DNA from 4 places in the Halomonas binhaiensis genome. Region 1 is predicted to be linked to each of the others. Evidence: predicted binding sites of a transcription regulator. Region 1 holds the regulator's gene; each other region holds the start of a gene.
The links. Region 1 encodes FNR, which switches genes on or off when oxygen is low (the NO sensors DNR and NnrR bind a similar motif). Its sites were predicted from a motif close to TTGATNTANATCAA; they were not measured.

Region 1 (7,553 bases):
GAATCTCGCCTGGGCGCTGGTTTACAACCTGATCGCTATTCCTTTGGCCTCCCTGGGGTTCGTATCTCCCTGGATGGCCGCACTGGGCATGTCGATCAGTTCACTACTGGTGGTAGGCAATGCACTCCGCCTCCGCCCCAGTCGCAGGCAGCAAGCATGAGCATTCTGTTTCTCTTGATATCCCTGTCACTGATCCTGTTGGGCCTGGCGGTCTGGGCTTTCTTCTGGGCGGTCAGGAATGACCAGTTCGAGGATCTGGAGGGACCAGCCTATCGTATTCTGTTCGACGATGATGATCCTCCCCCCGGTTCAAAACAGAGCGGCCAGAGCAACCGCCACGAGAAAGATACCCTATGAACCCGACTGGACTGGAACTGCCGGCCTTTGCCGCGGCCTTTGTCTTTGGCCTGCTGGGCAGCGCCCACTGCATTGGCATGTGTGGTGGAATCATGAGTGTACTGACCTTCAACATCCCACCCAGCATGCGCCAGCCAGTCCGGCTCACAGGCCTGGTACTGGGTTACAACCTGGGACGTATCATCAGCTATGCGATTGCCGGAGCGTCAGCCGCAACACTGGGCTCCGTAGTGACACTCGCACCGGGCATGCACACTGCAATGCAGCTGCTTTCAGCTCTGATGCTGATGCTGATGGCACTTTACATTGCCAACTTCTGGAAGGGATTACGCCATGTCGAAAGGCTTGGGCGACACCTCTGGCGGCATATTGAACCTGCTGGACGCAAGTTACTGCCAGTAGTGCACATTCCCCAGGCCGTGGTGCTGGGGGCCATATGGGGCTGGCTACCTTGTGGCCTGGTCTACTCCATGTTGACATGGAGCCTGGCCAGTGCCGACGCCATTGAGGGAGCGATACTATTGACAGCTTTCGGCCTGGGTACCCTGCCAGCATTGCTGTTCAGCGGCCTTGCTGCACGTCAATTACAACACCTGCTCGCGCTGAACAGTACTCGCTGGATCGCCGCAGCCTTGATTGTCTCCTTTGCCATTTGGCAAATATCAAGAGCTACAATGCATCTATAATACAAATATTGCCCCAGAACGAAATTCAGAAAAATCAGCGTATTTACATAAAATTTCAGAAAAAATTGGATGTATCTCCCCCTCTCCAGAAGAGGTATGCATATCCGCTATACATTTCAAGTGTGTAAAATGACGCCAGTTCTGTGCCAAGCTGGAATAATGATTCCATTGGCACCTTTTACATTTTCGTTCGCAACTGATGATCAACAGGAGCTGTGAATGTCTTCCTCGGCCCAAGACCGACGGCGTTCCCTGCTACAAGAAACTCGCTGTGATTCCTGCCGACTGAGCTCGCTCTGCCTGCCGTTGTCACTCGACACGAACGACCTGGAACGCTTCGACTCCATTATTCGTCGTCATCCACCGATCAAGAAAGGCACTCGCTTGATTGAACAGGGAGACCCTTTCACCAGCATATATGCCGTACGCTCAGGAAGCTTGAAGCAAACCATCACTGAAGGTAGTGGTGAAGCCCAACTGACCAATTTTTTTCTACCCAGCGAAATCATTGGGCTCGATGGCATCAGCGATGGCTTGTATACCGGCAGTGTCGTGGCCCTGGAAATGACTACGGTATGCGAGATTCCATTCGATCGTCTCGATACCTTATCCCAGACGCTGCCCGAGCTACGCTCCCAGTTGCTGAGAACCATCAGCAAGGAGTTGCACCAGGACCGGCGCATGATGCAGCTGCTCTCGCGCAAGACTGCCGACCAAAGACTGGCCTGCTTCTTCCTCGGACTATCCGATCGCTTCAGGCGACGCGGGTATTCGCCTTTCAGCTTCCGCCTATCCATGTCCCGCGCAGATATCGGTAATCACCTGGGCCTTGCGGTAGAAACCATTAGTCGCATCCTTGGACGCTTCCAACAGCAGGACCTGGTCGCAGTATCCGGCCGTGAAGTACATATCCTCAACATCAATGACCTGACGAGACTCGCTGACACTGAAACAAACTAAGTCTCTGAAAACAACCACCGGTATATGGCAGGCACTCCAACCACTTCATGATGAACAAACAAAAAGGCAACCCATCACCACATGGGCGCCTTTTCGTTTCATATTGAAAAAGCATGTCTCTGCCACATATATTTCCAGGCACCAAGAATTGCCAGACGTCCATAACTCAGTCAGCCTTGCCCTGCCATTCATGGTTCTTTTTTCCGGCTGAACAAGTCATTATTAAGCATGAAGTAGTGCACTATATATATCAGGATACCTGACGCTTCAGCCAGAATTCTCGCCCTGTCTCAGAACCACACTCTTCCCTGGCCTTATCCGCTGCGGCCAGTGCCATTCGCTGGGCATCTTGTGGAAATGCCAGCAGGCGTCTCATGCATTCTTGCCAGTGATCAGAATGGTCTTCCGCCAGCAGCCCATCAACCTCATCACTGACCAGATCCTTGTATGGAGAGCGTTGGCTGTAGATTCCAACGCCACCCATCAGCGTAATATCCAGGAACTTGATATAGGACTTTCCTGCATTGAACGCGGTGGGCCATAGCGGCGCGAGACCGATATGGATGCGGTGCTTGCATTGATAGTCCAGGAAGTCTTTCCAGAGGAGAGGGGATGGCGTGCTCACCCGCTTCAGGGTAGCCAGCTCTGGTGGAGCAAAACGCCCAAGCATCAACTCGAACTGCACTTGATGGCATGCTTCATGGATTGATGCCAGTGCCGGGATAATATGCTCGAGATCCTTCAGATGGGCACGAGTACCATGAAACCCTACACGCCATTCAGCGGCCTTGAAATGTTCAAGGCTGGGTGGGGTCGCAATCAGCCCGGGTGTCAGGATGCTGACATGACGGTGCCGATCGACAAAAGTCCTGGCAAGCTGATCGCTGCATGCAATCACCTCATCAACCAATGGCAGCAATCGCTTCTGTTCCTCCACCTTGGCAGCCATACGCTGGCGATAGCCTTCAGGCAGCGAATGATCCTGCACTGCTGCAGAAAGATCATCGTCAATCACGTAATACACCCCGGCCAGGCGAGAACGCTCACGCTCCAGAACTTCACACCAGGGTAGCGACAGGCCACGGCAAACGATGACATGAGCATCGCGCATCAACCGTCGCAGCCACGGCCAGCACCAGCGCGGGTGACGCCAAGTTCGTGTATCCAGGCGCGTGATACGAGCGCCACGTTCCTGCAACCAGGGCGCAACAGAAGCAAGAAAATAGATGTCTTCCGTAGGTCTGGCGCCATCGCTGAGCACTAGCCAGTGAGCCTGTCTCCTGTTCATGCCCAGCGTCTCAACACTGCACCTCCCAGCCATGCCAGCAAAAGGCAGGCCAGCAAGGGAGACAATACATCAAGTACCGAATCCAGGCTCCAGTGATACACCAGCCCGTAGTACCAGCTCACAGCATTGCCACCGCCCCCCTTGTATTCATGCTGTGCGATTTCCCGGCCCAGAAAAACGGCCACACTAATGGCACCTGCCGACCAACGTCCAAAAAACGGCCACAAGCACACCTGGATACCCATACCGATAACGAAGTGCTCAAGATGTGTGCCATTCAATATCATCGACGAGGCCTCGGCGCAGGGAGACATTTTCTCTTCATACACATAGCGCGAAGCCCTGACCTCGCCTGCCGTCACTGTAACCCGCCCCTCAGTGACAAATGAAGGGTGTCAAAAAAACCTTGAGGAAGTGACTAACGATCAGACACCCCCTCATAGGCATTAGAGCGCTCTATCGAAACACCAGTGAATGCGAACCTTGTTACAAAACAATCTGCTCACACGAATTTTCATTTAATGACAAAGCATTAACAAACAAAAACCCCGCCACACTTCTGTACGCTTCGAAACCAGCATCACCAGTGCCGCTGATAGCTGGCAGCGGATAGCCCATTCCAGCTCTCTCGCACCGTTACAGGTGTAACACCTGCTTTTTGGGCTTGCCATATTAGGCATTAGGTCTACTACATTAGTTCTCTGGAGACATCGGCTAACAGACGGAATTAATAGTGTCACATAAAAGCATTAGATATTTCGTACTGCGCCATGTAAGAGTACCTCGGATGCCTCTTTGAAAATGGCCTCGCAGGGCTATCACTTCACGTGCAAGGGAACACCATAATGGATATCAAAACAACGGAATTAGGTGGAAGCTTCAGCGATGTACCCCCGTGGGTTCTGGAGGGTAACAACCTCGTTTTGGAAGAACCGTCCAAAGTGCTGCTGCACCTGGACCCAGATGATATTCAATCCTTCACTCGCGAAGGCGATGATCTGATCATCGTTACCAATGACGGCCAGGTCATCACACTGACCGACTTCTATGTAGACCCAGGCACAGGCCCCAGCGAGCTGTATCTCGTCGATGACGAAGGTGCCATTGTGTGGGCAAACCTTGGCCCCGCGGGCTCAGACGGTGTCGTCTTTGCCGAATTCATCCCTACTGGCGAAACGGCTGACTTCGCCATGGTAGCGGCGGGTGGCGCCGAGGATGGCATCAATCCCTGGGTAGTGGGTGGCGCAGCCGGATTACTGGCCCTTGTAGCCGCCGCCGCTGGTGGCGGTGGTGGTGGCGGTGGTGGCGGAGGAGATGATGATGACCCCACCTCTCCGAACCCGGACACCACCGCTCCGGACGCCCCTGTCGTCAACCCGACCAATGGCAGCACCATCAGCGGTACCGCCGAGCCAGGCAGCACCATCGAGGTCGATACCGATGGTGACGGCAACCCCGATTACACCGCGACTGCCGACGATGACGGCAACTGGTCCATCACTCCGGATCAGCCTCTCGATGATGGCTCCGAGATCACCGTTACCGCGACCGACCCTTCCGGCAACACCAGCGACCCCACTACCGTCACCGTTGACGGCATCGCTCCGGACGCCCCTGTCGTCAACCCGACCAATGGCAGCACCATCAGCGGTACTGCCGAGCCAGGCAGCACCATCGAGGTCGATACCGATGGTGATGGCAATCCCGATTACACCACGACGACCGATGATGACGGCAACTGGTCCATCACTCCCGATGAGCCACTTGACGATGGCTCCGAGATCACTGTTACCGCAACCGATCCGGCCGGCAACACCAGCGACCCCACGACCACCACGGTTGATGGCACTGCACCGGATGCCCCGGTTGTCGACCCGACCAATGGTGAAACCATCGGCGGTACCGCCGAGCCAGGCAGCACCATCGAGGTCGATACCGATGGTGATGGCAACCCCGATTACACCACGACGACCGATGATGACGGCAACTGGTCCATCACTCCGGATCAGCCTCTCGATGATGGCTCCGAGATCACCGTTACTGCGACTGATCCAGCCGGAAATACCAGCGAGCCCACCACCTCCACCGTCGATGCCACGGCTCCGGATGCTCCGGTCGTCGATCCGACCAATGGTGAAACCATCGGCGGTACCGCCGAGCCAGGCAGCACCATCGAGGTCGATACCGATGGTGACGGCAACCCCGATTACACCGCCACAACTGATGATGACGGCAACTGGTCGGTCACTCCCGATGAGCCCCTTGCCGATGGCACCGAAGTTACCGTTACCGCAACCGATCCGGCTGGCAATACCAGCGAGCCCACCACCTCCACCGTCGATGCCACAGCGCCGGATGCCCCGGTCATCAATCCAACCGATGGCAGCGTGATCAATGGTACTGCCGAGCCGGGCTCCACGGTCGGTGTCGATACCGATGGTGACGGTAACCCTGACTACACTGCACCTGTCGATGATGCAGGCAACTGGTCGGTCACTCCAGATGCCCCGCTGGAAAACGGCACCGAAATCAGCGCCACTGCCACTGACCCGGCGGGCAACACCAGTGATCCGGCCACCGCAACTGTCGACACCTCGGTGGTAATGGCTCCTGTGATCATCACCGCTGACGACGATGTGGGTGCCATCACGGATCCGCTGTCCAGCGGCGACAGCACCGATGACACTCTGCCTGTCCTCAACGGTACGGCACCTGCCGACAGCACCGTGACCATCTTCCAGGATGGCACCGAGATTGGCACAGCGACCGCGGATGCCGATGGCAACTGGAGCTTCCCGCTGGATGCCGAACTGGCCGAAGGCGACTACAGCTTCACCGCCACCGCGACCGTCGGCGGCAACACCTCAGATCCTAGTGACGCCTTCGAGCTGACCGTCGACACGACCGCACCGAATGCCCCGGCTATCAACCCGACTGATGGCACGGAAATCAGCGGGACGGCCGAAACCGGCGCCACCGTCAACATCGATACTGACGGCGACGGCACCCCGGATCTGACAGCTGAAGTGCAGCCGGATGGTACCTGGAGCGCGACGCCGGATGCTCCGCTGGCTGATGGTACCGAACTGAGCGTCACTGCGACTGATCCGGCTGGCAACACCAGCGATCCCGTCAGCGTCACCGTGGGTGGTGGCGGTGTGGGTGTGACTGCCCCAGTCATCGGCGCCATCACGGACGATGAGGGGGATATCACGGGCGACCTCGTCAGCGGCGACAGCACCGATGACACCCTGCCTGTCCTCAACGGCACAGCACCTGCCGACAGCACCGTGACCATCTTCCAGGATGGCACCGAGGTTGGCACTGCGACCGCTGATGCCGATGGCAACTGGAGCTTCCCGCTGGATGCCGAACTGGCTGAAGGCAGCTACAGCTTCACCGCCACCGCGACCGTCGACGGCACCGAGTCCGACCCAAGCGCAGCCTTCGAGCTGACCGTGGACCTCACCAGCCCCGGTGGCGCCGACGGCAGCGATGCCCCGACGCTGGCCCTCCCCGAGGCCGATGATGGCTTTATCAATGCTGACGAGTTGGCCGACGGCATCCAGGCCGAGGTCACTCTGACCGCCGGCACTCAGGAAGGTGATACCGTCACCCTGACCCTCAATGACGGCACCACCGTCGAGTACACCGTGACCGCGGATGACGTGACTGCTGGTTCCGCCAGCATGGCCATTCCCGGCACTCTGGCCGACAGTGACTACAGCGCAACGGTGGTGATCAGTGATGACGCAGGCAATATCTCCGCGACCTCTGACCCCATCACCTTTGGTGTCGATACCACTGCGCCGGAAGCTCCGGTCATCAACCCGACTGATGGCAGCGAACTCAATGGTACTGCCGAGCCAGGTTCCACCGTCAACATTGATACCGATGGCGACGGCACCCCGGACCTGACTACCGAGGTCGATCCCGACGGTAACTGGAGCGTGACCCCTGATGCCCCGCTGGATGGCGGCACCGAAGTCAGCGCCACGGTCACTGACCCGGCGGGTAACACCAGTGATCCTGTCACGGCAACCGTCGACACCTCGATCGTGATGGCCCCTGTGATCATCACGGCTGACGACGATGTGGGTGACATCACGGATCCGTTGTCCAGCGGCGACAGCACCGATGACACCCTGCCTGTCCTCAACGGCACGGCACCTGCCGACAGCACCGTGACCATCTTCCAGGATGGCACCGAGATTGGCACAGCGACCGCGGATGCCGATGGCAACTGGAGCTTCCCGCTGGAT
Region 2 (7,553 bases), 2.2 Mb from region 1:
AAAACCGCACGCCTGATAGCATCCGCTGCTCTACTCACCACCACTGCCTTTGCTGCCCAGTCCGCCCTGGCCTACCAGGCAGGCGACATCTATGGCCGTCTCAGCTTCGAGAAGCAGGACTCTCAACATAGCAGCATCAGGGCTGACCCCTGGACACTTGGTGTCAGCAACGCTACTGGATTTGGCTATGCTGCTGGTTACCTGTTCCATGACAAATTTGGCGTGGAACTGAATGGTAGCCAGACAATGAAACATGAAATGAGCCATATCGGAGTATTCAAGCGCACCCCCATCAACCTGATGCTCAATTATTATCCCTTGGGTGGTATCGCTCATACACGTATCAACCCTTACCTTGGCTTAGGCGTCAACTATTCCGACTTCAGCACTGAAAGCAGTTTCGATGGTCACATTGACGACACGTGGGGGGTTGCGGTTCAAGCGGGAATGGAACTCAGCCTGACCGATAACATTCTGGTAGGCGCGTATGCTCGTTACGCCGAAGCTGACGCAGACCTGAAGGTCGATGGCTATCACAAAGGCAAGCTGGAACTTGACCCGGTATCGGTTGGTGCTGGCCTGACCTATCGCTTCTAATCTATCGTCTCTAACCTGTCTTTCTTGCTAATCAGCGGGCTCCATTTGCCCGCTGCTTTAGCCATATCAACGAAATATCTTCCTCACCGGGGGCAGATTGGCACTCTGACGCCACTATCACCTCTGGTGGGAGCATCCTTTCCGTTTCGTGAAATCCTCATAGATGCCAGTCACTTATATCAAGCTTTTCTTGTCGGCCTCACTCATACGACTAAAGTTCGATAGGTATAATTAAAAACATAACATTCAAACGATAGTTTTTTTTAACAAGACATTTGGAAACACTGTTTCCTATAATCTGCATCATCCTGAGGTCATCGCTCTTTTCAGCCACGCGACCTCTCAGATAAAAGGAGACAGACCATGAAAACTTCACGTCTGATGGGAACCGCTGCCCTGCTGGCCATCACCGCTTTCGGCGCACAGTCCGCCTTCGCTTGGCAGGCTGGCGACATCTATGTCCGCGGCGGCTACGAGAAGAGTGACTCATCTTCCAGCAATGCCGCCGACTATGGCGAGAAGATGGACGTCAATGATGACGGCGGTTTCGCCTATGGTCTCGGTTACCTGTTCCACGACAACATCGGTGTAGAACTCAATGGTTCCCAGACTACCAAGCATGAACTGGGCAACCTGGGTGGCTTCGAGCGCACCCCGATCAACCTGATGGTCAACTACTATCCGCTCGGCGGCCATGCCGCTCGCGTTAACCCCTACGTTGGTGCCGGTGTCAACTACACCACCTTCGACGTGGATAACGGTTTCGATGCCAGCATTGACGACTCTTGGGGCCTGGCGGCTCAAGCCGGTGTAGACCTGAGCGTCACTGAAAATGTTCTGGTTGGTGCCTGGGCTCGTTATGCTGATGTCGATGCCGACATGAAGATCGACGGCAACAACGCCGGCGACCTGGATCTTGATCCGGTGAGCGTTGGTGCTGGTGTCACTTACCGCTTCTAATCGGTAGGCATCTGACAGTTCATTTTGAACTGGCTCTAGAAACGGCGCCTGACTTCGGTCAGGCGCCGTTTTTTTATTCCGCATTCTCCTACGAGGATGAATTAGCTCTAACCCATTCTTTTCAAAGAGGTAAGTCAAGGAAAAAAGATGTAACAAGCTTCCATCCATTGATCTGTGTCAATTCAGCATAGCGCACCGGCAAATACACTACGCCCTCTTGCAGGAAGCGCCCTCGCTGGAGTTACCAGTCATCTGTTCATGGAGGTTTTCATGCGCCATCCCTTGGCATCATCAATATTGCTCACCGCCCTTACCAGCTCTGCCCTTATCAGCACCCAGGCTTTAGCTACCGACCTGTCTTACGGTCAAGGTGACTTCTATGCTCGCATGGGGGTCGCCAAGGTGGTACCGGAGTCCGACAATGGCAATCTGGCCGGTGGCTCCCTGAGCGCTGACGTCGATTCCGACAGCGGCTTTGCCTTTACTCTGGGATATCGCTTTACCGACAAGCTTGGCATTGAACTTCTTGGGGCCCAGGAATTCGATCACAACATCAACTTGAAGGGCGCTGACGGCTCTTCCATCAATGCCAGTACCAGTGAGCTACCTCCCACTCTATTCCTGCAGTACTACCCCATGGGTGGAATGCAGTCACGCATCCAGCCTTATGTCGGTATCGGCGTGAACTACACCGCCTTCTCCGATGAGAAGATCAGCGTCGACGGTGCCGATCTCGAACTGGATGATTCCTGGGGCGCTGCTGGCCAGGTGGGCCTTGACCTGGTCATCAATGAGCATTGGGCTGTCAACGCCTCTGCTACCTACGCAGACATCGACAGCGATGTCTCCCTCAATGGCGACGACATTGGCAGCGTAGACATAGATCCGTGGGTCATCATGTCTGGTGTTTCATTCCGCTTCTAAGCCAGACGCTATATGCAATGAGCCCGCCTGATCAGGCGGGCTCATTGCTTTCAGCCGAAAGGTCTTGTCTGCTCGAACATTTCAGCGAGGACTGTGGCGAGATAGACCCAGTTGCTTCAGGGTTACATCATCCAACCCCTCTACAACATCGACCCGAGCCAATGCAGCATGATAATCGGGGCTGAGGAAATCACGCCCGGCCAGAAGGTGCTCCAGATATTCCCGGGCAGGCTTGAGCGTGTCTGCCAAGCGGTTCTGGGTACCGATATACACCCATGCTTCAATCACACCTTCTGAGGTATGGATGGGTAACAGCTCCCGATCATATTCGTGAGGATAGCCCTCGAATGGGTCCATATCATGAATCTGCTGCGGATGTGACAGCTCGAACAGGGCACCTTCGACACACTCTCCCAGTACAGAGACCACATTGGCATGGGCAATACCAGGCACCTTTGAGGCCTTGTTGAAACGCAGGCCATAATCCCTGAGCATGCCTGCCAGGACACGTTGCGTATCACCGATACGGGCAGACACCCTGGCTTCGTTCATGTTGCTGCCATAGGCAAAGTACCAGGACATTTCAGCTCCTTAGCTCTCGCTGATGATGCGATCGATATCCTCGACGACCTTCTTCATCAGCAGACGGTCTTTGGCTCTTACGCCTTCCTGAACAAGATAGGCCTCCACTGCCGGCGCCACCTCACACTTGGCAGGCAACTGAGATTCATTGTCGATCAGGACCTCAAGACGAGCGATGAACACGAATCTCAACCATTGGGCCAGCGACATGGTGTCAATGCAGAATGGTTGTTGGCTGTTGAAGGCCTCAGGTGCGGGTTCATCCATGCGCCACAAGTCGGTGGCTTTCATGGTGGCTTCCAGATCTCGCAGCGCTCCGGCAAGCTGAGCGTGGACATTGACTTCGTCGGACATAATGCCTCCGCTTAAAATGAAGGGGACTCGACAGGTGCTTCAGGCAGGACCTTGCGCAGGAAGTCCCGCGTACGAGGATCCTTGGGCGCGCGAAACAGCTCAGACGGAGGCCCCTGTTCAACAATACGCCCACCTTCCATGAACACCACGCGATCGGCGACGTCCCGGGCAAAACTCATCTCATGTGTCACAACCAACATGGTCTGACGCTCTTCTGCCAGTTGCTTCATCAATGACAGTACCTCATCGACCCACTCAGGATCGAGGGATGAGGTAGGCTCATCAAATAGAATCACCTCAGCTTGAGCCGCCATGGCACGCCCAATACCCACCCGCTGCTGCTGGCCTCCTGATAAGGAAGCTGGATAGGCATTGGCCTTGTCCTTCAAACCTATGCGGTCAAGAATCTGGCGAGCACGCTCGTGAGCCTTGGCCACAGGCCACCGGTTAACCACAATCAGCCCTTCTGCAATGTTTTCCAACGCCGTCTTGTTGGCAAACAATGCATAGTTCTGGAATACAAAGGCGGTGTGCCGACGTATCTCCAGAATCTGTCGGCGAGTCGCCCGAGTAACGTCGACAGACAGGTCACCAATGGTGAGTTGCCCACCATCAGGCTGTTCAAGAAAGTTGAGGCAGCGCAGCAAGGTCGACTTGCCCGTTCCCGATGGGCCAATGATGACGATGATTTCACCCTGCTGAATTTCCAGGTCAATGCCATCGAGCACCACGCTGTCGGCGAAACGCTTGACCAGTTTATCTACCTTGATCATCGGCGATAGGCCTCATTGAGTCGTGACTCCAGACGACGCTGCACCCAGGCCAACAGCTCAACGACTGCCCAGTAGAGCACAGCGGCAGTGATGAAGGCTTCGAAGTAATTGAAGCTGGAGGCCGCCTCTTTCTGTGTTGCCCCCATCAGTTCCGTCACCCCCAAGGCAAATGCCAGGGAAGTGGCCTTGATCATGTCGATGAAATAATTCATCAACGTGGGTACTGCGATTCGAGTTGCCTGAGGCAGCACGATGCGGCGCATCAGTTGGCCATTGGTCATGCCGATGGATAGCGCGGCTTCGGTCTGACTGCGGTCTACACCGACAATAGCAGCTCGAATCGACTCAGCCATATAAGCGGAGAAATGCAACGTCAGACCGATGATAGCGGCGGTGATGGCACTGATCTCTGTCGCATCCTCCAGCCACATGGGCAAGATGGTGGTATGCCCCAGAATAGTGACGCTGACACCGGCCATATCTGCTATCAGCTTGGGAAAACCGTAATAGAAAAGAAACAGCTGCACCAGCAGCGGAGTACCACGAAAGAACGAGATGAACAGCTTGGTCAGGCCGTTCAGGATCGGTAATCGCAGCACCCGGATGACAGCCAGGCAGCAGGAAAGCATCAGAGCCATTACCATCCCGGCGGCAGCCATGCCCAATGTCAAAGGCAGGTAACTCACCAGGATGGGGAATAGCCCCAGCATGTAGTCGACGTTGAGAATGCTCATCGCAGAGTCAATTGAAAGTCAGGGAGTGGTGATGTCAGCGTCAAACCAGCGCTGGGATATCTCGCTCAAAGTACCATCCTCGCGCAGGGTTCCGAGTGCGCTGTTGACCTGGTCGCGCAGCTCGGCATCTTTCTGGCGGAATGGCAACGCATTGCGAATCTCGGAGAATGGGCTACCCGCAAGCTGCAGCGGGAGAGATTTTTCCTTGATCACCTGCGTGGCGCTGACGCGATCCATGACAAAGGCATCCACGCGCCCCAGGGCGGTGTCTTGCTCGATATTGCTGTCATAGGTACGAATGTCGATCTCGCCAGCGTAGGGCAGCTCGTTCAACAGCTGTTCGTAGTTGGAACCAAGGTTGACGGCAACCTTCTTGCCCTTCAGGTCATCGACCCCCTGGATGTCGTCATTACCCTTCTTCACCACCACCTGGGCGCCGTCGTACACATAAGGATCGGTGAACAGGTATTTTTGCTCACGCTCCTCGGTAATGGTGATCTGATTGGCAATCGTGTCGACACGGCCAGACTCGAGCATACCGAACAGGCCGGAGAAACTGGCAGTGACGAATTCCACATCAACCCCCATTTCTTCGCCCACAGCTTCCATCACATCGACTTCAAAGCCTTTCAGCTTGTCCTGCTCCACGAAAGTGAATGGGAAGTAGCCTCCGGACATACCCACCTTGAGGGTATCATCGGCGGCCTGAGCGTTGACTGCCAGACTGATAACGCCGGTAGCCAGAATCGAAACGGTCAGATGACGAAGCATGGGTGACTCCTCGTTTCTGCAGGATTATTAAGGCAACGGGGATAACGCAGCCCTGCAAGTATGGATAGACTCTGCGTTTATTGGAATAAAAGCCGCGCATTATATTCCATACTGACGCTCGACACAGTGGAAAATCCACGTTTTTCTTCATGATCTTTGCTGTTTCACATAACTGTCCTGGGTTCATCAGCAAATGTTCACAGATACCCTGAACGTCCTTGTGGATAACCATTGAACATCCTCGCTCAACCCAGAGAATACGGCGCCTGCAGGGAACTGTTCAAAATTTGATCAGGCAGGTGCGCGATGCAACAGAATTTTTCCTTCGCACCAGGCTGACACTTACCGTTTGGCAAGGTAGAGTGCACGCTTCCTGATGGGAGGGGCCATGCAACAGATTCACAGCCTTCACGACTTCTTCGTTCTGAGCGGAGCCGATGTACGCCTGTACCACATGGGGCGGCGCATCTCTCCTTGCGCGCTCGATACGTTATCCGACTTCGAGAAAGGCGAACTCGCTTGGCCTGCCCCATGGCAAGGACAGGCACGCCTGGCCATGCTCTTCCGTCTTGGTGACATGAAGGATCCGCTCATCTGGTTTCTGGCCCTGCCCCTGGACGAACAAGGCCATCTGGAACCTGCTCTACGTGATGCTTTTCTCGAGCGTCTGCTAGACACTCTTGGCCGTAATGCAGCAGCCGTGGCAGCTGGGAATGCCGGCGATGTGGATAATCTGATGAAGGACAATCCCCTGGCCTTCACCCCATCACTCACATTTCAGGCAATGCTCCACGCTCACGCAAGCCATGATCTGGACCTGCCAGCCAGCGAGCACCTGGAACCGGTAGAAGCCTTTTTCACTGGCCAGGGTAGCCAGGACTGGCGCGCGCTAGGACTCCAGGGGTTGGCAGATTATGTTGTCCGCCTGGAAGCCGAAACACGCGACGCTCTGATCGCTCGACTACCGAAACTACACAACAATGCCCTAGTCTCCCTGTGTTACTGTCTAGAGCATGCACATATCGATAACGAGCTGGCCGAAGCCATTCGTCAACGTGGCGAACAACAGGCAAGGCAAGGAGACATCGAAGGCTTTTGTGCCTGCATCCGCGCCATCGGCAATGCAGGCACAGCAGCCTGCAACTGGTTTGATGCCCTGCTCGCCGACGCGCATGCCTGTGGCCCCGATGCCTTGGTCGCCATGGCAGCCCGAGGCTGGGTGCACCTTGAAGATGGAGAGCGCCTCCCCCTCTATCTGGAACGGGTCGCTCAATGCGAGCAAGCGGACTTTCTCGCTGTGGCTCGGGACCTGGCGATGATTCCGCGTCTGCGCCTTCCCGTGCTAATGACATTACGACAGGCCGGCCAGGATTCGATCATCGGCCAGCGGCTGCGACAAGTCAGAAACCAGCAGTGACACCACTGGTCCGCACTATTATGTGGTTTACAGCGATATGGTTTACAGCTACGTGATATACGGCCATCTGATTCGCAGCGACTTGGTCCACAATAACATTTGATCCTTTGGTCAATGACTGTGACAACAGCGATGAGAGGTACATCTGTGACTCGAGAGAAAGCCATGCAGGGTTTACCTCACAGAGCCAAGGCTATCGTAGGCCGCCGTGAGATGATCGTATTGCCGGACATGCACATGCACTTGTGCGCCAAGATTGACACTGGTGCGCGTACATCTGCCATGCATGCGGAAGATATAGAGGCCTTCGAGGAAGAAGAGGTCCTCTGGGTGAGCTTTGTCACGCGCACCGGTGGAAATCACACACCTGCTCACAGCTTCCGTATGCATGTGCATGATCGCCGTCGAGTGACGAGTTCCAACGGTCAGTCAGAATGGCGC
Region 3 (7,553 bases), 1.2 Mb from region 1:
GATACGGGTGCACTGGGCGGCACTGACCCCGGTGATCTTCTCTTGCCAGGCCGGTGTATAGGGGCGCACCTGGTCGAAGCGGGTGGCACCATCGTCCTCACCTTCGGCGCCGAAACCACGGTCGATACCGTAGTTGGCACACATCAGGTCGAACACTGTCACCGCGAGCGTATCGCTGCCATCGGCCAGTTTCAGGCGCTTGGCCGGCAGGCAGTGATGCAGGATCTCGTTGCCTTCGACATGGTTGAAGTGCTCATGCTCGATGCCGCCGAAGTAGGGGAAGGCCACACGAGCAACGCTGTCGTGGTTATCGGCCAGGCTCAGGCATAGTTGCGTGTCCTTGCCATCGGCATCCAGCGCTTCGAGGTTCCACTTGCCTTTCTCACCATCCTCGCCCCAACGGAAACCAATCGAGCCGAGCGGAACCACCAGTTGGTCGCGCTTCTCGTCCCAGGCAACGGTCTTCCATTCGGGGTTGTTGGACTGGCCGAGGTTGGCGTCGAAGTCTGCCGCACGCAACTGGCGCCCCGGCACATAGCTGCCATCTTCACGCTGTTCAAGTTGCACCAGACACGGCATGTCGGTGTAGCGGCGGACATAGTCGGTGAAGTAGCTGCTGGGGTTGTCGAGGTGAAATTCCTTGAGGATCACATGTCCCATGGCGATGGCCAGGGCAGCATCGGTCCCTTGCTTGGCCGACAGCCACTCGTCAGTGAGCTTGGAGACCTCGGCGTAATCCGGAGTGATCGAGACGGTCTTGGTGCCCTTGTAGCGGACCTCGGTGAAGAAGTGCGCATCCGGGGTACGGGTCTGGGGCACATTGGAGCCCCAGGCAATGATATATCCGGAGTTGTACCAGTCTGCGGATTCCGGCACATCGGTCTGCTCGCCCCAGGTCTGGGGAGAGGAGGGCGGCAGGTCGCAGTACCAGTCGTAGAACGACAGGCATGCGCCGCCAATCAGCGATAGGTAACGGGCACCGGCGGCATAGGAGACCATCGACATGGCCGGAATCGGCGAGAAGCCGATGACACGGTCGGGGCCGAAGGTCTTGACCGTGTAGACATTGGAGGCGGCGATCAGTGTCTGGACTTCGTCCCAGTCGCTGCGCACGAAGCCACCCATGCCGCGGGCACGCTTGTACTGGCTGGCCAGAATCGGATCCTCGACGATGGAGGCCCAGGCATCTACTGGGTCAGCATGTTTCTCTAGAGCACGCCGCCAGAGCCTGACCAGTTCCTGACGAATCAGCGGGTACTTGAGGCGGTTGGCGCTATACAGATACCAGGAGTAGCTGGCGCCGCGGGGGCAGCCGCGCGGCTCGTGGTTGGGCAGGTCGGCGCGGGTGCGGGGATAGTCGGTCTGCTGGGTTTCCCAGGTGACCAGTCCGTTCTTGACGTAAATCTTCCAACTGCACGATCCGGTGCAGTTGACCCCATGGGTCGAGCGCACGACTTTATCGTGCTGCCAGCGGGCACGGTAGCCATCTTCCCAGTCTCGGGATTCATCACGAGTCTCGCCATGACCATCAGCAAACTGCGGGGGGCGTTTAGTCAGATATTTCAGTCGGTCGAGAAAGTGGCTCATTATGGCTCTTCTCCTCATTTGGTCGCCCTTCATTGGGCGACCCGGGTGGCGATCCTAGGAATGAACGGTCTTGACGCCGTTATCTTCAGCAGCAGGAGCTACTGGTTGTGTTGTCTCAAAGCGAATCTCTGCGCCTTTGCGGCTGTAGTAGAACCAGGTCAGTACCATGCAGGCGGCGTAGAACACGATGAAGCCGGTGAGTGCCGCACTCACGCCTCCGGTAAGGTCGATCGAGGTGCCGAAGGACTTGGGAATGAAGAAAGCGCCATAGGCAGCAATGGCGGAGGTAAAGCCGATGATGGCTGCTGACTCGCGCTCGGCATGAGGAAGCTGCTCTTCTGGAGGCAGGTGAGGCATCAAGCGTGCCACTTCCTCGCGGAAGATCGCTGGAATCATCTGGAAGGTACTGGCGTTGCCGACTCCCGTTGCGAGGAACAGCAGCATGAAAGAGGCGAAGAAGCCGTAGAAACCGAAGCTGGCATCCTTGTTGGAGAGGAAATACATCACTCCCATAACGCCGGCAATCATGGTGATGAAGGTCCAGAAGGTGACCTTGGCGCCACCAAAACGATCAGACAGGCCGCCACTCCAGGCGCGGCTCAGAGCACCGACCAGCGGGCCGAGGAAAGCGAACTTGAGAGCATCGACCTCGGGGAACTGGGTCTTGGTCAGCAATGGGAAGGCTGCAGAAAAGCCAATGAAGCTGCCGAAGGTGCCTGTGTAGAGAATACACATCAGCCAGTTATGCTTGCGCTTGAAGATGACGGCCTGTTCCTTGAAGGAAGCCTTGGCACTGGCAATGTCGTTCATGCCGAACCAGGCGGCCACGCTGCAAAGCGCGATCAGCGGTACCCAAATGAAACCCGCATTCTGTAGCCACAGTTCTCCACCGTTACCAGTGGTCTGGCCTTGGCCAGTGACAAAGGTGAACATGCCGGTGGAGATCACCAGGGGCACCAGGAACTGCATCACCGATACACCGAGATTGCCCAGGCCTGCATTCATGGCCAGCGCCTTGCCTTTCTCATGCTTGGGATAGAAGAAGGAAATGTTGGCCATGCTCGAGGCGAAGTTGCCGCCACCGAAGCCACACAGCAGGGCGAGGATGGCCATCACCAGATAAGGGGTGTCAGGGTTCTGCACGGCGAAACCGATCCAGATAGCAGGCAGCAACAGCGAGGCAGTGGAAATGGCCGTGAAGCGGCGTCCACCGAAGATCGGCACCATGAAACTGTAGAACACGCGGAAGGTGGCACCGGAAAGGCCAGGCAGGGCGGCTAGCCAGAATAGCTGGTTGGAGCTGTAGTTGAAGCCGACCTGGGGCAGCTTGGCAACGACGACGGACCACACCATCCATATCGAGAAGGCCAGCAATAGGCAGGGGATCGAGATCCATAGGTTGCGGGTGGCAATACGCTTGCCAGTGCTGGCCCAGAACGCTTCATTCTCGGGGAACCATTTTGTCAGCACGAAGCGCGATGGCGTGGATAGTTCGGGCAGGTCAGTGGATTCACAGCGGTCACGAATCTCGATGCGCTCAGCCCGGAGAATGGCATAGTGCATCCAGGCAAGGGCGGCGACGACGATAACAAACAGCAGCATGAAGCAGCTTTGCCAGATACCGATGACATCGTTGAGCATGCCGAAGGTCAGAGGCAGGAAGAAGCCGCCCAGGCCGCCCACCATACCCACCATGCCCCCGACGATACCGACACTCTTTGGGTAGTAGATGGGAATATGCTTGAATACTGCTGCCTTGCCCAGGGACATGAAGAATCCCAGCACCATGGTCAAGAAAATGAAGCCCATCAATGGCATGGCGAAAGAGAATGTCACCGGACCATGAACGCCCGCGACAATGTACTCTGTCGGTGGATAGCTGAGCAGGAACAGGCAGACGAATGAGGCAATGAAGGTCCAATACATTACCCGGCGAGCACCATAACGATCCGATAGCCAACCACCGAGAACACGAAACAGCGAAGCCGGGATGGTATACAGCGCAGCAACGATGCCGGCTTCTGCCAGGCCCAGGCCATAGACTTCAATCAGATAGTGAGGAAGCCACAATGCCAGGGCAACGAAGGCGCCAAAGACAAAGAAGTAATATAGCGAGAAGCGCCATACGCGAATATCGCCGAGCGGAGCGAGCTGTTCGACCAGCGTGGGCTGCTGTCCGAGGCTCTTCTGGCGTGCGGGATCATTCTGAGCGAACAGGAAAAACGCCACTCCCATGATGGCGAGCACTGTGGCATAGACCAGTGCCGTTCCTTTCCAGCCAGCAGCCAGCAACAGGAAGGGAGCTCCAAAGTTGGTAACCGCCGCCCCGACATTGCCAGCACCGAAAATACCCAGTGCCGTGCCCTGGTGTTCCTTGTCGAACCAGGTCGAGGTGTACGCCACACCAACGATGAAGGATCCTCCCGCCAGGCCTACACCAAGGGCACCGACCAGCAGCATGGGATAGCTGTTGGCAAAGGTCAGTAGATAGACACAAGTGGCTGTGGCCAGCATTAACAGACTGAATACCCAACGGCCACCGAAGCGATCAGTCAGGACACCGAGAAACAAGCGGCTGATGGAGCCGGTCAGTACCGGTGTTGCCATCAGCAAGCCGAGTTGGGTGTCGGAAAGACCGAAGTCCTCCTTTATTTGAATGCCAATGATCGAGAACAGGGTCCAGACGGCAAAACACAAGGTGAATGCCAGTGTTGATATTCCCAGCGCCCTATACTGCCTTGCGGGGGAGGGAGGGTCGTAGAGATTCATCGGCTTTCCTTCGCTTATGCTGATGCGGTACCTATGACTCTGCTACAACTGATTTAAGCGGTATTTGATTTGTGTCAAAAGATCACGTGCCGATTCGTGCGTCAATTTGTCCGACTCGGCGCTACTCTTTGCACATTCGTGCATTAACTGGCGATCAGGACTATTAATGGAATGACTGTGATCATCCTATCGGGGAGCTTTTAAATTGGCTGTTGCTCTCTCTCTACGCAGGTCGTTGATGCTACGTGTACTTCTGGTCATTACAGTGATTTCCAGCTTGGCACTGTTAAGTATATTTGGTTCTATTTTCGTCGTTGTGAGCAGTGTCGGGGTGGGGGATGCTATCGATAAAAGCAGCTCATTGAGAATGCACGCCTATCGCCTGATGGTGGCAGCCGAGCACCTTCCCCTGGAACATCCGCAACGGATTGCTCAGATGGAAGACATGCAGGCGCTCATCACGGCCCCCGCCCTCCTGCGCTTTATCCCTGAGCAGAAAGACAACGCCATGCATAAGGCATATCAGGATCTGGTCGATACTTGGAAAGTTTCACTTTATCCAATACTTTCGAACTACGAAGCAGGGGAATATAAGACACTCAAGAAAGAAACCGATGAGTTTATAGAAAAAGTAGATGTTCTGGTAATTAAGATTAAGGAAAGAATTAGTTGCAAAGTATTATTTCTTGAAGCATTTCAAGGTGGAATTCTCATTATTCTTGCTCTTGTCATCGGACTTTTTTTCTATCACTTCATTGTCAGTATTATGCCGCCATTTAGAGATCTGGTACGTGTGGTGGAAGGTGTCATGCTGGGGGACTTCAGCGGAAGGACCACGTATCAAGGTGGCGATGAGATCGGGTTATTGTCGCGTACAATCAACAGAATGAATGTCAGTCTGTCAGAGAAATACGGACAGTTGAAAAACAGAGTCGCAGCCAAGACCCAAGAGCTGAAGCTTAGTAATGATGCGCTGAGGATGCTATACCTCACCGCGCGAAGGCTGAACGGCATCACACCTTTGACCCATGAGGAGCTGATCGAAGTCCTTCGCCAGCTAGGCGCGGTAACTCATGAAGGACCCTTTGAGCTGTATTTGATCGTGGCAGACAATCCTCAGGAAATGGTGTGTCTGTCATCCGAGGGCGATGAACCTCATGTGGTATCGGCAATGCCTAACGTTGGCACGGCGAATGAGTACGCCGTGCGGGTATGTGAGGCTGACCGTGATTATGGCGAGCTGCGTGTCATGCAGCCTTCCGGTCAAATACTGGCTCAATGGAAGATTGAGCTCATCGAGACAGTAGCGGGGTTGATTGCGGCGGCTATCTCTCTGTCGGAAAAGGCCAACAAGCAGCGCCGGTTGGCATTGATGGATGAACGGGCCGTCATCGCCAGAGAGTTGCATGATTCGCTGGCACAGTCTCTTTCCTATTTGAAAATTCAGGTGACACGTCTGCAAGTGCGCCTGGATCAGCAGCGCCACGATGAAGTCTCCCTGGTAGTGGGAGAGCTGCGCCATGGCCTCAACTCCTCATATCGACAGTTGCGTGAGTTGCTCAACACCTTTCGTCTGCGAATCCACGAAGCCGGGCTGGAAGCGGCAATGAAGGAAACCGTGGCGGAATATTCCCGACGCGGTGACTTCAACCTGAGCCTGAAAGGCCAGTGGAATGGGTTGTTCCTGACGCCCAACGAGGAAATTCATGTACTGCAGATAGTGCGTGAGGCCTTGTCCAATGTGGCACGACACTCCAAGGCTCGCCATTGCGAGGTCAGCCTGGAGCAGAACGAATTGCATCAGTACCAACTATCGATCCGCGATGACGGTATTGGTGTCGGCCAGTCTGCCGGCTCTTCCATGTCCCATGGCATGACGATCATGGAAGAGAGGGCCAGAAGTCTATGTGGAACCTTATCCATCGGAGCTGCACTGCCTTATGGCACCGTGATAACGGTGTGTTTTCTCCCTCGAGGGTTCGACCGACTTTCCTCCGCGATCGGGTGAATCGAGCACCCCATAACAGGATAGTAGCTATGAGCATTATTCGATTGATGATTGTTGACGATCACCCCCTGTTCCGCCGCGGCGTGCGCCAGCTTGTCGACATGGATCCTGACTTGATCGTGGTGGCGGAGGCATCGGATGGTATCGAAGCCGTGAACAAGGCCGTAGAGCTGTCTCCCAACCTGGTTCTGCTTGATCTCAATATGCATCCTATGGATGGCATTGAAGTGCTGCGGCGTATGCGTGATGCCAAGGTCGATAGCCGTATTGTCATGCTCACCGTATCGGATGCTGATGAAGATGTGGTGCGTGCTTTGCGCGAAGGAGCGGATGGTTACCTGCTCAAGGATATGGAGCCGGAGGAAGTGCTACGCCAGATACGAGAAGCTGCTCAGGGCCAGGTCGTGATGGGCCCCAAGATGGCTTCCTTGCTTGCCAGCGTTGTGAAGGGAGAGCTGCCGGTGACAGGGGACGAGGTGTTGTCCTGCCTTACCGCCAGGGAACGTGACATTCTGCGTATTCTGGCGCGTGGTCTGTCGAACAAGATGATTGCCCGGGAGCTGGATATTTCCGAGGGAACGGTCAAGGTTCACGTCAAGCATCTATTCAAGAAGCTTGATCTGCGCTCGCGAGTGGAAGCGGCGGTATGGGCGAGCAAGCATGGGTTGGGGTGAGCGAGCGGCAATCCGCTCGAGCTGTAAGTCACCAGCTATAAGCTGTAAGTAACAGAAAACCCCGAAACCATGAGGTCTCGGGGTTTGATCTGCTTACAGCTTACAGCTTACAGCTTAGGCCTTGCCGTTGACGGTCGCGACAGCCTTGGCAATGTAAGCCAGGTTCTCATCAGAGAAGCCTGCCACATTGGCACGACCAGAACGTACCATGTAGATACCGAACTCATCACGTAGACGGTCGACCTGCTCCGGGGTCAGCCCGGTGTAGGAGAACATCCCGCGCTGTTCGGCCACGTGGGCATACTTCTCGTCGAGGCCGTAAGGCTTGAGTGCTTCGACGAAGTTGCGACGCAGAGTGTTGATGCGGTCGCGCATTTCGGTCAGCTCTTCGCGCCATGCTGCGGTCAGTTCTTCTGAATGCAGGATCTCGCTGACGATGGAACCGCCGTGGGCCGGTGGGTTGGAGTAGTTCTCGCGAGCAACGATGGCAATCTGCGAACGTACGTTCTGCATCT
Region 4 (7,553 bases), 1.5 Mb from region 1:
CAGCTTCCTCTCTGGCCTTGCGCTCGGCTTCTTCCTGAGCTTTACGTTCTGCTTCTTCGCGTGCCTGACGCTCTGCCTCTTCCTGGGCCTTCTGTTCAGCTTCGGCTTGAGCCTCCTGACGGCGAGCTTCTTCCGCTGCACGTTGCTTGGCCGCAGCTTCTGCTTCGGCAGCACGGCGGTCTGCCTCGGCCTGGGCTTGTTCAGCAGCCTGTTGGCGCTCTGCCTCGGCTTGCTGCTCAGCTTCTTCGCGAGCCTGCTGTTCTGCTGCTTGTTCCTGAGCCTGACGCTCGGCCTCAGCCTGGGCCGCTTCTTGCTGTGCCTGCTGTTCGGCTTGCGCTTCTTGTTCCTTGGCAGCAGCTTCCTCAGCCGCCGATTTTTCCTCGGCAGCCCGTTGAGCGGCACGCGTACGTGCTTCCGCAGCCTGCTGTGCCTGATCAGTGGTCGTGGCAGTACTGATCAGCGTAGCCTGCACAATGGCATTATTTGGTGCTTCCGGCTCGGAAAACGGCCACTTGACGACACTGAGAATCAGAATTCCCAAGTGCAGGCCTACCGCCAGAATCGTTGGCAGTCCATATCCCACGCGCCCTTCTCGCAGACGGCGTCGTGGCTTTGGCATTTGCTTCGCCATGGACACTCCTAACCGTCAGAGGGAGGCGGTTCTGAAATCAGACCGACGTTGGCAACACCTGCCAGCTGCAGGGTGCTCATCAGGGTGACGATCTGCCCATAAGGCACGTTACGGTCGCCGCGCACCATCACCGGTGTACCCGGCTTGCGCTCCAGCAGGATGATCACCCGATCACTGATTTCATCGAGGTCAACCTGGCTCTCGTCACCGCCAAGACTGATGTAATACTGACCATCACGATCGACCGACACGATGATCGGCTCATTCTGCTCGTCGACGTCGATAGGCTCGGATGAGACCTGGGGCAAGTCAACATCGACCCCTTGCGTGAGCATGGGTGCAGTGATCATGAAGATCACCAGCAGCACCAGCATCACATCGATGAAGGGGACAACGTTGATCTCTCCCATGGGCTTGCTGCGCCCACGACGATGAAAGGGTCCAAGCATGGCATCTTCTCCCTTTAGGCGGCGCTGGAGTCGGATCTGCCCTGCAGATTGCGGTGCAGGATGGAATGGAACTCCTCGGCGAAGTCTTCATACTTGCCAAGCAAGCGGGAAGACTCGGCAGACAGCCGGTTGTAGAAGATGACCGCCGGGATAGCGGCAAACAGACCCATGGCCGTGGCGACCAGAGCTTCAGCAATCCACGGGGCGACGGTGGCCAGCGTGGCCTGCTGCGCCATGGACAAGGACTGGAAGGAGCCCATGATGCCCCACACGGTTCCGAACAGGCCGATGTAGGGGCTGGCAGAAGCCACGGTGGCAAGGAAAACCAGGTGCAGGTTGAGGCGTTCCTCCTCGCGGGACCAGGCCACACGCATGCTACGCTGGACACCCTCGAGAATGGCTTGGGCACTGCGGGTCTTAGGCATCAGGCGATTGAACTCCCGAAAGCCGGAACGGAAGATGTGTTCAGCCCCTTCGCTTTCCTGCTCGGAAGGAATTTCACGATACAGCTCATTGAGGTCGACGCCGGACCAGAATTGGTCTTCGAAGGTACGATAGGCACGCTTGGCCTTGCGCATGACGAAGGTACGCTGGAACACCACCACCCAGGACAGGATGGAAGCGACCAGCAATAGCAGCATGACCAGCTGGACGACACCGCTGGCATTCATGATCAAATGTGGGATGGACATGGAGTCGTTCACGGCAAACCTCGTGTCTCGGGTCAGTCAGAGTCAGTGTCGATCGCCCGTTCATTGGGAGCGATTCCAAAATGGTGCCAGGCCTGGCGAGTGACCACCCGACCACGGGCGGTTCGCATCATCAGGCCCTGTTGAATCAGGTAAGGTTCAATGACATCTTCGATGGTGTCCCGCTCTTCACTAATGGCAGCGGACAGCGAATCGACCCCTACGGGGCCGCCATCGAATTTCTCGATCATGGCCAGCAGCAGACGACGATCCATATGGTCGAGACCATGATGATCCACGTGCAGCATGTTCAAGGCCTGATCGGCAACTTCAGCAGTGATCTGCCCCTCTGCGCGCACCTCAGCGAAGTCCCTCACCCGACGCAGCAGGCGATTGGCGATACGCGGAGTCCCTCGCGAACGGCGTGCCACTTCCCGGGCACCCGCTTCATCCGTCTCTACTCCCAGCAATCTCGCCGAACGACTGACGATTTCCGTCAGTTCATCGATGGCATAGAACTCCAGACGCTGGACGATGCCGAAGCGATCGCGCAGAGGGGATGTCAGACGTCCTGCTCGGGTGGTAGCGCCCACCAGAGTAAAAGGTGGTAGATCAAGCTTGATGGAGCGTGCAGCCGGTCCTTCGCCGATGACGATATCCAGCTGAAAATCTTCCATGGCGGGATAGAGAATTTCTTCCACCACCGGCGACAGGCGATGAATTTCATCGATGAACAACACATCGCCCGACTTGAGATTGGTGAGCATGGCGGCAAGGTCGCCAGCACGCTCCAGCACCGGCCCGGAAGTCGATGTCAGATTGACACCCATCTCCGCGGCGATGATGTTGGCCAGCGTCGTCTTGCCCAGTCCCGGGGGGCCAAACACCAGGGTATGGTCAAGACTCTCGTCCCGCGCTCGAGCCGCATGGATAAAGATTTCCAGTTGCTCACGCACCCGGGGCTGGCCGATATAGTCAGCCAGACGTTTCGGGCGGATAGCATGGTCAACCCGAATATCGCTCTCTTGAGCACTGGCTGCGATCAGACGATCGTTCTCTATCATGGCATCATCCTGCCATGCGGCGAGCCAAGGCCGCCTTGATCATGGCTTCCGTACTTCCTTCGCCTTCCAGGCCGGAAAGCATGCGACTGGCTTCAGCCGGCTTGTACCCCAGGCTGACCAATGCGGCTTCGGCGTCGGCCAGAGGATCCTGGGCCGGGCGCGAGGCATTGGGCAAGCTGCCACCATCAAGCGGCAGGCTGTCGGGATGCTGCCAATGCGGAAAACGGTCACGCATTTCGATGATCAGGCGCTCGGCGGTCTTCTTGCCAACCCCCGGAAGACGGGTCAGTGATTTGACGTCATCTTCCATCACGCAGCGTACAAAGGCGTTTTCATCCATGCCAGACAGGATCGCCAGGGCCAGCTTGGGACCAATGCCATTGACCTTGATCAGAGCACGAAACAGCGCCCTTTCCTGTTCCCTGGCAAAGCCGAACAACAGATGCGCATCATCGCGAATGGTCAGATGAGTGTAGAGAGACACTTTTTCCCCTACACCAGGCAATGCCACCAGCGTCGTCATGGAGGCTTCCAGCTCGTAGCCGACGCCACCCACATCGACGACCAGCCCCGGGGGGTGAGTTTCCAGCAATGTGCCCGTGATGCGTCCGATCATGGCGCGATGGTTTCCTTGATCCTGCGTGTTTTAAGAATGCACTGAACATGCAATGCTTCTCGATGATCTGATCTGCGTACTTCTGGTGCTGTGTGCTTCGGGTGTATAGACATACATACCCTCTTTGGCTCCCCACTATACTGATGGGTTAGGGTGTATGCCAGATGAATCAAACACCGTTCGACAACTCTTGATGTCGGCCCCAGGCGACATCCATTGCCTGGCGGAGATCCGCATCATGCCGCTTTGCCGCTCAAGGCCGAAAATGGCGCCAGGACGTCGATCTGGAGCGCTTCTGTCTTCCACCATAACTGCCTTCCTTGACAAGTCCGCGAGAAGCATAGATGTGGGTCAGGGCAATGGCCAGCGCATCGGCGGCATCTGCCTGCGGAGTCCCGGAAAGGCCTAGTGCCGCAGTCACCATATGCTGCACCTGGGGCTTTTCCGCGGCTCCGCTACCCGTGACAGCCTGCTTGATCTGACGTGCCGCATACTCGCTGACCGATAGACCATGGTTGGCTGCACAGACAATGGCCACTCCGCGTGCCTGGCCAAGCTTCAATGCAGAATCTGCATTCTTCGACATGAACACTTTTTCGATGGCCAGTGCATCTGGGCGATGTACCGCAATCAACTCGCTGATTCCGGCATAGATCTGAGCCAAGCGCTGGGCCAGGTCATCATCCTTGAGCCGAATGCAACCACTCGCCACGTAGCGCGGAGTGCGCTCACCAGCATCCACTACGCCGTAACCGGTAATACGCGAACCAGGATCGATTCCTAGAATCAGCACTGATTGCCCCTGTTGTCGTATGTCCTGCAAATCCCTGTCGCCATGGCAGGCTTCCTCTCTCTATATAAGCCAGACCACTCTATCGCGTTGGAGAAAAAACGTCTTGTACATCATTGAGATCCAGGCGCCAATCAGAGGAGCAATGAATTCTTGGCATTTCCCTGATCTTCCAAGATGTTGCCATGCATGTCGCCCGATGCAGACAGGAATAACAAAATCAGCAAGACAAAGCTCGATGGAGAACCCGGGCTGTGCCGGATATTGATCAAGATCAGGGCATGGATCAAGCCAGTCGATATGTGATGCAGATAACATGCTCTTCATGTATTAGCATCTGCCATCAGCGTGAAATACCACCTCAACCACCCATGACAAGCATGGCCCGCAGGAGGATAAAACGTGAGGGATGTAGCCATCATCGGCGCTGGCCCGGTCGGGCTCTGCCTGGCCAGCACACTTGCCGCTTCGGGAATGAAAGTTTCTCTGATCGAGCGACAACCACGCTCGGAGCTGGCCCAGCCTGCCCCTGACGGTCGCGAGATCGCCTTGACCCACGCTTCGCGCCGCCTGCTCTGTGACATGAACATCTGGCAACACCTGAACAGTAGCGATATCTCTCCACTGCGCCAAGCACGTGTCTTCAATGGTCAGTCGACCTGGTTCATGGGCTTTGGTGATCCATCTTCGGACGAGCAACCATTGGGATTCATGGTGCCCAATCATGCCATTCGCCATGCCGCCCATGAAGCAGCAGCGACATGGGACAATATCAAATGGCATCATGCGGGCCTTGCCTCGATAGCCAGCAGCGCTCACTGCGCCACTCTGGATCTCGATAATGGGGAGCGCCTGCACGCGCGTCTGGCTGTGGCCGCAGATAGCCGCTTCTCGACATCGCGTCGGCAAATGGGGATCGCGGCTGAAATGCGCGACAATGGCCGCTCGATGATGGTCTGTCGAGTCAGTCATGAGCATGCCCATGACCAGTCCGCCTGGGAGTGGTTCGACTACGGCCAGACATTGGCCCTGCTGCCTATCTCCCCTCACCTTTCATCTGCCGTCGTGACCTTGCCTCATCAGCAGATGGAGGCATTGATGGCACTGGATAGCGAGGCCTTCAGCGCCCAGTTGACTCAACGCTATGGCGGACGTCTCGGCCGCATGAGTTTGATCGATCAAGCTTATGCATACCCTTTGATCAGCACTTATGCCGAACGCTTCCATGCCCAGCGATTTGCTCTGGTCGGTGATGCCGCGGTGGGCATGCACCCCGTGACTGCCCATGGCTTCAATTTTGGTGTGCACAGCACGCATCGTCTTGCTCGTCGTGTGATCAAGGCATTTCAGCGTGGCCAGGACATCGCCGCACCACGCCTGTTGTCTGCCTATGAACGCGAGCACCGCCTGGCAACGCGTCCGTTGTATCTTGCAACGCAGGCGATTGTCAGTCTCTACACTGACGAACGTCGGCCTGCTCGCCTACTGCGTCATCTTGGATTGCAACTCGGCGAACGCATGGAGCCCGCTCGTGCCCTCATCAGTAGACACCTACAGGGGGAAGCATTAATGCCAGGCCTGACCGACCTGCCTCCACTTCCTGCTCTACCCCGCCTCCCTTTCATGAACCAGACATCATGACCGGGCAATAAAAAAGCAGCCTCGCTCTGGGCGAGGCTGCTTGTAACAAGCGACTGTGCCTGGATGTGACTTTCAGCCGGAACCAGGACAGGAAGGAGCGGGAAACACACCGCTCCTTCACAGAGGCCTTATTCGCTGTCTTCGGCCTTGGCTTTCTGACGCAGGCGGATATTGAGTTCCTTGAGCTGCTCGGGACTCACTTCACCAGGCGCTTCGGTCATCAGACAGGCAGCACTTTGTGTCTTCGGGAAGGCAATCACTTCACGGATGGTCTTGGCTCCAGTCATCAGCATGACCAGACGGTCGAGGCCAAAGGCCAGGCCACCATGGGGAGGCGCACCGTATTGCAAAGCATCCAGCAGGAAGCCAAATTTCTCGTTGGCCTCTTCATCACCAATGCCAAGAATCTCGAATACGACCTTCTGCATGGCTTGATCATGAATACGGATGGAACCGCCACCCAGCTCGGTACCATTGAGCACCATGTCGTAGGCACGAGACAGCGCTTCGGCCGGGTTAGCCTTGAGCTCTTCCGGGCTGCAGGCAGGCGAAGTGAACGGGTGATGCAATGGGCTCAAGCGGCCATTGTCATCCGCCTCGAACATCGGGAAGTCCACCACCCAGAGAGGCGCCCACTCGCAGGTATAGAGGTTCAGGTCTTCACCCAGCTTGACGCGCAGTGCGCCCAGCGCCTCATTGACGATGCGCGCCTTGTCAGCACCGAAGAAGACGATGTCTCCATCCTGGGCACCGACACGGTCCAGCAGCGTCTCGATGACGTCTTCCATGAACTTGACGATGGGTGACTGCAGCCCTTCGATGCCCTTGGCACGTTCGTTGACCTTGATCCAGGCCAGACCACGGGCACCATAGATTCCGACGAACTTGGTGTATTCATCGATTTCCTTGCGTGAGAGCTTGGCGCCTCCGCTGACCTTGAGCGCAGCAACGCGTCCGTCTTCTGCATTGGCTGGACCGGAAAACACCTTGAAATCGACATCCTTCATCAAGTCGTCGACATCGACCAGTTCCAGCGGAATACGCAGATCCGGCTTGTCCGAGCCGAAGCGCTGCATGGCCTCGTGCCAGGTCATGCTCGGGAACTCTCCCAGATCCACATTCAGCACGTCGCTGAACAGGCTGCAGATCATGGCTTCGGTGATCGCCATGATATCGGCTTCCTCTACAAAGGAAGCCTCAAGGTCGATCTGAGTGAACTCAGGCTGACGGTCGGCACGCAGGTCTTCGTCGCGGAAGCACTTGGCGATCTGATAGTAACGATCGAAACCCGCCACCATCAGCAGTTGCTTGAACAGCTGCGGAGACTGAGGCAAAGCGAAGAAGCTGCCAGCATGAGTACGGCTTGGTACCAGATAGTCGCGGGCACCTTCCGGGGTCGCGCGAGTCAATACAGGCGTCTCGATATCCAGGAAGCCCTCGCCTTCAAGGAAGGCACGCACACTGTGAGAGATGCGTGAACGCAGACGCAGCTTCTCGATCATCTCTGGACGACGCAGGTCGATATAACGATGCTTGAGGCGAGTTTCCTCACCCACCTTGCCATGCTCGTCGAGCTGGAACGGAGGCGTCGCTGCGCTGTTGAGCACCACGACTTCCTTGGCCAGAACTTCAATCAAGCCAGTCGGCATGTTCGGGTTCTGGGTGCCCTCGGG

Region 2: E4T21_RS13060 (OmpW/AlkL family protein) is a predicted target of FNR. The motif match lies at 1,725-1,738, and genes of this name have one in related genera.
Region 3: E4T21_RS08480 (nitrate/nitrite transporter) is a predicted target of FNR. The motif match lies at 4,421-4,434, and genes of this name have one in related genera.
Region 4: ubiM (5-demethoxyubiquinol-8 5-hydroxylase UbiM) is a predicted target of FNR. The motif match lies at 4,504-4,517, and genes of this name have one in related genera.

Annotation. Positions count from the first base shown of each region.
Region 1 is NZ_CP038437.2:770,059-777,611, reverse strand. Features, by position in the region: gene E4T21_RS03370 (heavy metal translocating P-type ATPase) at 1-160, shown strand, start outside; gene ccoS (cbb3-type cytochrome oxidase assembly protein CcoS) at 157-357, shown strand; gene E4T21_RS03360 (sulfite exporter TauE/SafE family protein) at 354-1,043, shown strand; gene fnr (fumarate/nitrate reduction transcriptional regulator Fnr) at 1,263-2,003, shown strand; gene E4T21_RS03350 (glycosyltransferase family protein) at 2,254-3,291, opposite strand; gene E4T21_RS03345 (hypothetical protein) at 3,288-3,605, opposite strand; gene E4T21_RS03340 (Ig-like domain-containing protein) at 4,137-7,553, shown strand, end outside.
Region 2 is NZ_CP038437.2:2,966,369-2,973,921, forward strand. Features, by position in the region: gene E4T21_RS13050 (OmpW/AlkL family protein) at 1-597, shown strand, start outside; gene E4T21_RS13055 (OmpW/AlkL family protein) at 961-1,557, shown strand; gene E4T21_RS13060 (OmpW/AlkL family protein) at 1,828-2,481, shown strand; gene E4T21_RS13065 (gamma-glutamylcyclotransferase family protein) at 2,563-3,063, opposite strand; gene E4T21_RS13070 (YqcC family protein) at 3,073-3,417, opposite strand; gene E4T21_RS13075 (amino acid ABC transporter ATP-binding protein) at 3,429-4,190, opposite strand; gene E4T21_RS13080 (amino acid ABC transporter permease) at 4,187-4,924, opposite strand; gene E4T21_RS13085 (amino acid ABC transporter substrate-binding protein) at 4,943-5,695, opposite strand; gene E4T21_RS13090 (DUF3549 family protein) at 6,084-7,112, shown strand; gene E4T21_RS13095 (ATP-dependent zinc protease family protein) at 7,278-7,553, shown strand, end outside.
Region 3 is NZ_CP038437.2:1,943,647-1,951,199, forward strand. Features, by position in the region: gene E4T21_RS08475 (nitrate reductase subunit alpha) at 1-1,587, opposite strand, end outside; gene E4T21_RS08480 (nitrate/nitrite transporter) at 1,642-4,356, opposite strand; gene E4T21_RS08485 (histidine kinase) at 4,562-6,364, shown strand; gene narL (two-component system response regulator NarL) at 6,394-7,038, shown strand; gene E4T21_RS08495 (amino acid aminotransferase) at 7,153-7,553, opposite strand, start outside.
Region 4 is NZ_CP038437.2:2,293,856-2,301,408, forward strand. Features, by position in the region: gene tolA (cell envelope integrity protein TolA) at 1-631, opposite strand, end outside; gene tolR (protein TolR) at 640-1,080, opposite strand; gene tolQ (protein TolQ) at 1,095-1,772, opposite strand; gene ruvB (Holliday junction branch migration DNA helicase RuvB) at 1,805-2,833, opposite strand; gene ruvA (Holliday junction branch migration protein RuvA) at 2,838-3,449, opposite strand; gene ruvC (crossover junction endodeoxyribonuclease RuvC) at 3,703-4,242, opposite strand; gene ubiM (5-demethoxyubiquinol-8 5-hydroxylase UbiM) at 4,642-5,880, shown strand; gene aspS (aspartate--tRNA ligase) at 6,009-7,553, opposite strand, start outside.